One region of the Metabacillus sp. 22489 genome, then DNA from elsewhere that is predicted to be linked to it. Evidence: predicted binding sites of a transcription regulator. Region 1 holds the regulator's gene; the other holds the start of a gene.
What was found. Region 1 encodes Rex, which represses fermentation and respiration genes when NADH is low (regulators of the CRP and FNR family bind a similar motif). Its sites were predicted from a motif close to TTGTGAAATATTTCACAA; they were not measured.
Positions count from the first base shown of each region.

Region 2: ACTJJ9_RS12655 (L-lactate dehydrogenase) is a predicted target of Rex. The motif match lies at 1,064-1,081, and genes of this name have one in related genera.

Region 1 covers NZ_JBQENT010000067.1:6,235-11,151, forward strand. Annotated here, with positions in the region: gene ACTJJ9_RS24500 (ABC-F family ATP-binding cassette domain-containing protein) at 1-646, opposite strand, end outside; gene moaC (cyclic pyranopterin monophosphate synthase MoaC) at 883-1,368, shown strand; gene ACTJJ9_RS24510 (redox-sensing transcriptional repressor Rex) at 1,535-2,182, shown strand; gene ACTJJ9_RS24515 (twin-arginine translocase TatA/TatE family subunit) at 2,219-2,410, shown strand; gene tatC (twin-arginine translocase subunit TatC) at 2,429-3,178, shown strand; gene ACTJJ9_RS24525 (YdiK family protein) at 3,223-3,432, opposite strand; gene ACTJJ9_RS24530 (lysostaphin resistance A-like protein) at 3,429-4,163, opposite strand; gene groES (co-chaperone GroES) at 4,490-4,774, shown strand; gene groL (chaperonin GroEL) at 4,833-4,917, shown strand, end outside.
Region 2 covers NZ_JBQENT010000019.1:1,561-6,477, reverse strand. Annotated here, with positions in the region: gene ACTJJ9_RS12665 (5-formyltetrahydrofolate cyclo-ligase) at 1-243, shown strand, start outside; gene ACTJJ9_RS12660 (DUF92 domain-containing protein) at 234-1,013, shown strand; gene ACTJJ9_RS12655 (L-lactate dehydrogenase) at 1,134-2,072, shown strand; gene ACTJJ9_RS12650 (hypothetical protein) at 2,117-2,284, shown strand; gene ACTJJ9_RS12645 (rhomboid family protein) at 2,439-3,980, shown strand; gene ACTJJ9_RS12640 (spore germination protein) at 4,197-4,917, shown strand, end outside.

The DNA.
Region 1 (4,917 bases):
TGGCACCAGAGTAGTTTTGTAAATAGTGTTCAAGCCATGTTAATGTTTCAATATCTAAATGGTTTGTTGGTTCATCCAAAATTAATAAGTCAGGATTCGTTAACAGCAGCTTACCTAAAGCTAGACGAGTCTTTTGTCCCCCACTTAATGAGGAAATTTTTGTAGCGGAATCAAAATGACTAAACCCTAAACCATGCAGGACGGAACGAATGTCTGCTTCATATTGATAGCCACCTTTATCTTTAAAGGTAATTTGAAGGCTATCATATTCTTTTAATAGTTGTTCAAATTCACGAGAATTGTTGCTAGGGTCGATAACCGACATTTTTTGTTCAAGCTGTCTCATCTCATGTTCCATTATTTGAAGCTCTTTATAGACTGTAAGCATCTCATCCCAAATAGATAATTGTGATTCAAGACCGGTATCTTGAGCTAAATAACCAATTGAAACACCCTTAGGTTTAATAATTTCTCCACTGTCATAGGACATACTGCCAGCGATAATTTTTAATAGCGTTGATTTTCCCGCACCATTACGGCCAACGATCGCTATTTTATCCTTAGTTTGTACTTCTAGCTTAATATTGGTTAAAATAGGGTCAGCACCAAAAGATTTACTAAGCTGATTTATTTGTAATAAAATCATAACATTCACCTCTACTAATAATTTAAGTGTAGCTTAAATCACATGTATTGGGCAACATTGAGACTAAAGGGGATTTTTCCCACCACTCTTTTAAATAAAAAAATTTACTATCATTAGAAATGAAATAGAAAGAAGAAGACTTGTACTTGAGTGATGATCTCAGTAAATTTTTCACAAATACTAAACAGACAGATGATAAAAAATAGTGTATAGTCTACGTATAAGGGGAAATAGATATGTCAGAATTTACGCATTTTAACCAACAAGGTAGAGCGAAAATGGTTGATATAACCGAAAAAAATGACACAGCAAGAACAGCGAAGGCGAAGACGAGCATTCAGGTTACAAAGGATGTTTATGACAAGATAAACAATTATGAAATGGGGAAAGGTGATGTACTTTCCGTTGCGCAAGTAGCTGGAATTATGGCAGCAAAGCAAACGTCACAGGTTATCCCGATGTGTCATCCCATTCCGATAAAAGGTGTAGATATTGAATTTCAGTGGGATATCAAGGATAATGAATATATCCTTCTTATTACAACAACTGTCAAAACAAAAGGGAGTACAGGGGTTGAAATGGAAGCGTTAACTGCTGCAAGCATAACAGCCTTAACCGTTTATGATATGTGTAAAGCTGTTGATAAAGGCATGATTATCGGACCAACTTTTTTAGTAGAAAAAACTGGTGGAAAAAGCGGGAACTTCTACAGAAACTTGTAGAAGAGAATCCAATCAATAGCAGCAAGTAAAGACTTCACGATTATTATTACATAAATGATAAAAGAAGAAATGAATAAACTCCTGCCCTCATTGGAGTTAGGATGAAGAAAAAAGATATGGGTAATAAAATCGAAGTCACGCTTTTGAATGAATGTGAGGGATAAGAGTGAATATAGAACAATCAAAAATACCACAAGCGACAGCGAAGCGGCTTCCTTTATATTATAGGTTTCTGAAAAATCTACACTCGTCTGGTAAACAGCGAGTATCATCAGCAGAATTAAGTGATGCAGTAAAGGTAGATTCTGCAACAATTCGTAGAGACTTTTCCTATTTCGGAGCACTAGGTAAAAAAGGCTATGGATACAATGTGAACTATTTGTTGTCATTCTTTCGAAAAACATTAGACCAGGATGAAACAACAAATGTTTGCTTAATTGGAGTTGGGAATTTAGGAACTGCGTTTTTGCATTATAATTTTACGAAAAATAATAATACGGTCATCTCTTTAGCATTTGATATTGATAAGGAGAAAATCGGGAAGGAGATAGGTGGAGTACCGGTATATAATTTAGACGATCTTGAAGAGATTTTACCTGATGATGTAACGGTCGCTATTTTAACTGTCCCAGCTCCAGCAGCACAGGCGATAACCGATCGTCTCATTGTAAAAGGGATTAAAGGAATACTTAATTTTACACCAGCAAGATTAAATGTTCCTGATCAAATACGAATTCACCATATCGATCTTGCCGTTGAGCTACAATCACTTGTTTACTTTTTAAAGCATTATCCGATTGATGAAAAATCTTAAAAAAAGCTTTCTATAAACATAAGGAGGTGTGGCATTATGCCAAACATAGGACCTGGGAGTCTAGTGTTAATTGTTATCGTCGCGTTATTAATTTTCGGACCGAAAAAATTACCAGAGCTAGGTAAAGCAGCGGGAAATACGTTAAGAGAATTTAAGAATGCAACAAAAGGGTTAGCAGATGATGACAATGAGGATCAAAAGGGAAAAAACAAGGAAGAAGTCAAGTAAGATAGGAATGAAACCGATATGAAACAAAATGAAATGTCGGTCTTTGAACATATTGCGGAGCTAAGAAAACGACTGATTATTGTTGTCGTTTTCTTTTTCATAGCGGTAATAGCTGGCTTTTTGCTTTCAAGACCGATTATTATCTATTTGCAGCATACTGATGAAGCAAGAAATTTAACATTAAACTCCTTTAATTTAACAGACCCGTTAATGGTCTATATGAAATTTGCGTTTATCATTGCTTTTGTTCTTACGTCACCGATCATACTATATCAATTATGGTCTTTTGTAAGTCCTGGTCTCTATGAAAAGGAGAGACGGGTCACCTTAAGCTATATTCCAATTTCAGTAGGGTTATTTTTATTAGGAGTGGCCTTTTCTTATTTTATTTTATTTCCGTTTGTCGTTGAATTTATGGAAAGAATCTCAAATGATTTAGGAATAAACCAAGTCATCGGGATTAATGAATACTTTACTTTCTTATTACAGCTAGTCATTCCATTTGGTGTACTATTCCAATTACCAGTTGTTGTCATGTTTCTTACAAGACTAGGAATTGTTACCCCTATGTTTCTATCAAAGATTAGAAGATACGCGTATTTTGTCTTACTAGTTATAGCGGCATTGATAACACCTCCAGAGCTGACCTCTCATTTAATGGTATCAATTCCTTTGTTTATTTTGTATGAAATAAGTATATGGGTTTCCCGAATTTCTTATCGAAAGGCACAAAAGGTAAAATTTGAAGAGGAAAATGCAAAAAAATGAGGATCATCCAAAGATTGGGGTCAGTCCCCAATCTTCGGATATCCTCATTTTTGCTTATTATTCTTTTTCACTTTTCTAGTGAAGAGAAATATTCTAATTGCTACACCGATGTCAAAGGTAGCCATAAGCATTAAAAGAATAGTAGGAAAGCTGAAAATTCCTTTGCTAGCATTTGCAGTTGAAATTGCTAAATAGATAAATAACAATCCCATTACTAAATAAAAGATTCCCATTGAGATAGGATTTGTTCTCACAATAAAAAGCCTCCAATAATCACTTGCATTTGTTCCATTTGTTCTAATGTTTTCTCGAGGTTTTCAATTTGATCGGCTAAGACAAATTGCATAATAATGACTAACGTATTCATGGCAACATGAGCAAAAATTGGCACAATGATTCTTTTTGTTTTGACATAAAGAAAGGCAAAGGTGAAGCCCATTGAAGCATAAATTAGAAAGTGTTCAGGTTCTCCGTGTAAGATGGAGAAGAGAAAAGAGCTAATTAATGCCGCAATCACGAAGTTAGAACGGTGATAAATAACACCGAAAATAATCTTCCTAAAAATAATTTCCTCTAGAATTGGCCCAATAACAGAGGTTACGATAATTAATAGTGATGATGCTTTGATTAACTTCACAATTGTTTGAGTATTTTCCGAGCCAGGTTCTACTCCAAAGAGATACATTTCTAGATTGGCAGCAATCATTTGGGCAAATAGTGCTATAAATACCCCACCAATAGCCCAACCAATTGAGCTCCCGACTGAAGCGGGTTCACCCCGAAGTAGTCTCGCATCCTCCCGATCGTTTCTTAATAAAAGGAGAGTAATAATTAAGGCTACTGTAAAGCTGAAAATGGTCCAATATGCCACCAACTCTGCGTTTGTGTTTCCAATATGTAATAAGGCAAACAATTTGATTCCTACAATTCCAGAGAATTGCATGACGATATATGTTAATATAATAAACCAATAATTTTTTTTCATAAAAGCCTCCTTTGATTTACTAACCCTCGGAAAAAAGAGCTCTTAATAGTAGCGATGTTCTTGCCTTAGTTATCCTTGCTTATTGTATCATACCTTACTTTAATCATATGTATGAGAACATTTGAAAAATAGACAAACAATGTTTAAATTTCCCTATAATAAGACATAATCTAGTAGAAAAGTTTCTCAAAATTTTTTTCACTTCAGACTTGAAATTAAAAGAAATCTTATATAATATATAAATTGTGTTAGCACTCACGAATGCTGAGTGCTAATAAAAAGGAAAAATTATCATAATTTCAAGAAATTTGAGGAGGTTGTTTCACTTGTTAAAGCCATTAGGTGATCGCGTTATTATCGAGTTAGTTGAATCAGAAGAAAAAACTGCTAGTGGTATCGTTCTTCCAGATAGTGCAAAAGAAAAGCCACAAGAAGGAAAAGTAGTTGCTGTTGGTACAGGCCGTGTGTTAGATAACGGAGAAAAAGTAGCTCTTGAAGTAGCGGAAGGCGATCGTATTATCTTCTCAAAATATGCTGGTACTGAAGTGAAATATGAAGGTACTGAATACTTAATTTTACGTGAAAGCGACATTTTAGCTGTTATCGGTTAAGAAAGCAGCAAACATATCATAGAATACATTTTAAAAAATTTGAGGAGGTCTAGTTAAAATGGCAAAAGATATTAAATTTAGCGAAGAAGCTCGTCGTTCGATGTTACGTGGGGTAGACGCGTTAGCAGATGCTGTAAAAGTAA
Region 2 (4,917 bases), on a different contig from region 1:
GATACAAAAGGTCTAACTTCAAAGGAAATTGAATTAATGATTGTTCCTGGTGTAGCATATGATTTTAATGGATATAGAATAGGTTATGGCGGTGGTTATTTTGACCGATATTTAAGTGATTTTCACAACAAATATTTATCATTAGCATTTACACAACAATTCGTTGATCATATTCCTGCAAAATCATTTGATATTGCAATTCCGATAATTATAACTGAAAAGAGTGTATTTACATGGAATTAATTGTTGTTTGTTTCATTATTGCTATTGCTTCCGTAATGGGATGGAAGGCGAAATCTATAACGAAAGTTGGTGCAATTGCAGCTTTTATAGTTGGCCTTTTAATTTATCTTGGGTTTTCCTATCAAGGATTATTTTTATTAGGTTGTTTTTTCTGCAGTTCTAGTTTCTTTAGTAAGTATCAAAATAAAAGGAAGCGAATAGCAGCAGACATTTTGGAAAAGGGTGAGCAGAGAGATATTATTCAAGTGTTTGCGAATGGAGGAGTTCCAGCTTTTTTAGGTTTTATTTATTCATTTGGATTTATTTCTCAGCAAACTGCATTAGTATGCTTTTGTATATCACTTGCTGCAGCAAATGCTGATACATGGGCTTCTGAAATAGGTACTATGAGTAAAAAGGAGCCTAGATTATTACTAACTATGAAAAAAGTTCCAAGAGGTACTTCTGGTGCTGTATCAATGCTCGGTACGACAGCGGCAATAGGTGGGGCATTATTTATTGCTTTCATATCTTATTTATTATTTTCTCTTTCATTAGTATGGGTAGTCTACATTGCTTTATTTGGATTTTTAGGAAATTTACTTGATACGATAATTGGACAAACGGTACAGGTAAAATATAAATGTACTTATTGTGGGAAAATAACTGAAAAACAAAACCACTGTAATTTTAAAGGCGTAAAAATATCTAAGTATAGCTTCTTAAATAATGATGCAGTAAATTTTCTCTCGATTATATTAGCAACAGCTTTAGGTTTTCTCTTTTCATAAAATGTTCATAAAAACGATGAAAAATACGTTAAAGATCATGTAAAATATAATTGTGAAGTATTTCACAAAGTTTAACAGCAAATTTCATTAGTTCAATAAGCATTGAAAGGGTTTGATAATATGGCTAATCATGTTAATCGAGTTGCACTTATAGGTACAGGCTTTGTAGGCTCTAGTTACGCCTTTGCTTTATTAAATCAAGGAGTTACAGAAGAGTTAGTTTTAATTGATTTAAATAAAGAAAAATCTGAAGGAGATGCAATGGATCTAAATCATGGTTTAGCCTTTGCACCTAAACCGACGAAAATTTGGTATGGAAGCTACAAAGATTGTGAGTCTGCTGATATTGTTGTTTTATGTGCTGGTGCTAATCAAAAACCTGGTGAGACCCGACTAGATTTAGTTGCTAAAAATTTAAAAATTTTTAAATCAATAGTCTCAGATGTGATGAATAGTGGATTTGATGGGATCTTTATTGTCGCTACTAACCCAGTGGACATTTTATCATATGCTGTATGGAAATATTCTGGATTACCACAAAGTCGAGTAATTGGTTCTGGAACAATACTAGATACAGCTAGATTTCGTTATTTATTAGGAGAGCATTTTAATGTAGATACACGGAATGTGCATGCATATATCATTGGAGAGCATGGGGATACTGAACTGCCAGTTTGGAGTCACGCTGATATTGGCGGTATCCCAATTCTTGAGTCATTGAACGATGAAAAGGAAAAGTTAGAGGAAATCTTTGTGAATGTAAGAGATGCAGCATACCATATTATTAATCGTAAAGGTGCGACTTATTACGGAATAGCTATGGGTTTAGTTCGATTGACTAAAGCAATTTTAAATAATGAAAATTCTATTCTAACTGTTTCTTGTTACTTAGATGGTGAATATGGAGTAAACGATGTTTATATTGGTGTTCCAGCAATTGTCAATCGAGATGGAATTAAAAAAGTGATTGAACTTCGGCTAAATGAAGAAGAGAAAAGTAAATTTGAACATTCTGTTAGTGTGTTGCAAGAAACAATGTCACCTTTTTTTAAAGGATAAAAACATGTAATCCTACTCAAAATATAAGTAGGAGGGATGTTTTTATGAAAAGACTAATTATGTTAATTGCTGGATCATTTGCTTTGTATCGTTATAGATATCAGATTGTAAATGCGGTTTTGGGGCAACCCCAATTACGTAGGTTTTTCATTCGATTATCAATGAGAATTCCTTTTATAAGAGATCGTTTTGTTCAACGAGCTTTTCATTAAAGTTCAAAGGGGAGGCTGATTTGCAATAGCAATCTCAGCCTCCTGTTTGTTTATCCTTAACAAATAAACAATGAAACGAGGAAAAAACATGAGCCTTCCTTTTCGTTTATAGTTATTGATATAATAAAGGAAAAATGATGTCGGAGCGGATAAAATGGTTTTAGAGCAAGATTTTTTATATTGGTCAATCATTGAGAAGCTAGTTTTAAACGAAAAATATTCAATACTAGCACTTTCTCAAGATGGAGGAGAAATTTTACTTCAGCCGTATCGTCAGAAGCACTTTACGATAGTAAGATTAAAAAGAATTGACGTTGATTGGGGAAATACACTATCTATTGATATTGAGCAAGCAGGGAGGAAATTTGAACAATTACTAAAAAATGGTGTAAGAGGTCCAATTCGCGTAATGAATGTTTACATATCATCGTTACCCCCTGTTGATGATTATCCAAGTGTATTTGAAGATGGATATAGCATACTAAAAGGGAAAATTGATATTAGTTCAATATTAATACATAGTGAACAACGTTTAGAGGGTATAAGTAAACTAGCCGATTTATTAAATGTACCATTAAAGATTGAAATGGACTCATTCATTGAAGAGGATGATGTTCAAAGAATACGAAACCATGTCATTGCATCCCATAATAAACAAAGAGAAGAAGAAAAGAAAATTTTTCAACATGGAAAGCCATTTTTTACTTATATATTTCTAGGAATACAAATCATCATGTTTCTCATATTGGAAATGTTCGGGGGCAGTACAAATAATCAAACCTTAATTGATTTTGGTGCTAAATTCAATCCACTTATATATGAAGGTGAATGGTGGCGCTTTTTTACCCCTATTATTTTACATATTGGCTTTTTGCACCTTTTTATGAACAGCCTTGCTCTTTATTACATAGGTCCAGCAGTAGAAAAGGCATATGGACGTTTTAGATTTTTACTTATATATATTATCGCTGGTGTTGCTGGTACATTTGCAAGTTTTGCATTTAGTCCTAATTTATCGGCAGGTGCATCAGGAGCAATATTTGGTTGTTTTGGTGCATTATTATATATTGGAGTACAAAATCGCCAGGTGTTTTTAAGAACAATTGGTCCAAATATATTAATGGTTATCGCAATTAACTTAGCCTTTGGATTTGCAGTTCCTAATATAGATAATGCTGGCCATATTGGTGGCTTGGTTGGTGGTTTTCTAGCTGCTTTTATCGTTCAATTGCCAAAAAAGAAAAATGTTTCTTTTAGACTAATAGGAGTGATTGCGACAGCTTTACTTTTTATTATTTTGTATCGATACGGATATCCACAAGCAGAGGAGCAATATTCTCAATATACAGCAATGCAAGGACAAGAATTGATACAGAATAATAAGTATGATGAGGCGTATGATTATTTAAATAATGCAATTTCGAATAATACCCGCTCAAATGATATTATCTTCATGTTATCTGTGGCTGAAATAGGTATAGGTAAATTTGATGAGGCTTTAAAGCATTTACAAGAGGTTGTTGAAAACGATGACTCATATCACCAAGCTCATTTTAATCTTGCATTTCTATATGTTAACACAGGAAATTCATCTGAAGCGTTAAATCATATTAATAAAGCTCTACAATATGAGCCTGAAAATGAAAATTATAAGAACTTGAAAAATGAGATTACACGATCAAATAATGAAACATGATTCAACACAAAAATGAGCATTAGACAATTGAGTATAATTGTCATGCTTAATTTTTTATCATGAAACGACCAGAACAAATAGGAACAGATTTAATATTTTTCCAACTTCAAAATTTCATACTCATCCCAGTCTATGTACTCCATCAATTTATACAGGTATGTTTTACCATTCTTTCGTCAATGATGATGATAAATTGTTGTGAAATGGAGAAAGCGTATGACTTTTGAAGGTGAGAAAAAACTTGTTTCAGATGATTTTAAAGAAAATACAACGTATATTGCAGAACAATTAGGGGTTAAAAAGAGCTTTGATGTTATTCAACTCGATGTTGAATACGCTGAACGAAAAATGACTCTTTTTATGGTTGATGGTTTTGTTAAGGATGATATTCTTCATTTGTTAATGAAATATTTAGCCCGAGTTACAACAGAACAACTAGAGGGAAATACGTTAGACAAACTCCTTAAAACCCATTTACCGTATGTTGAACTGGATAAAACAGATGATTTAAATAAGGTAGTACATATGGTACTGGCAGGTCCAACAGCATTAGTGGTTGAGGGAGTTAATGAGGTTATCTTAATTGACGCCAGGACTTATCCGGTAAGAGGGCCACAGGAGCCTGATACTGAAAGGGTAGTAAGAGGTGCAAGGGATGGATATGTTGAAACGATTGTCTTTAATACAGCACTTACAAGAAGAAGAATAAGGGATCGTTCATTAAGAATGGAGTATCTTCAAGTTGGAAGGCGTTCAAAAACAGATGTTGTAGTCTGTTACTTAGAGGAGATTGCGGATTTAGAACATGTTAAGGATTTAAAGAAATCGCTAGAAGCAATTGATACCGATGGACTACCAATGGGTGAAAAAACAATTGAAGAATTTCTTGGAGGACGTCATTTTAATCCCTATCCAACTGTTCGATATACGGAAAGAC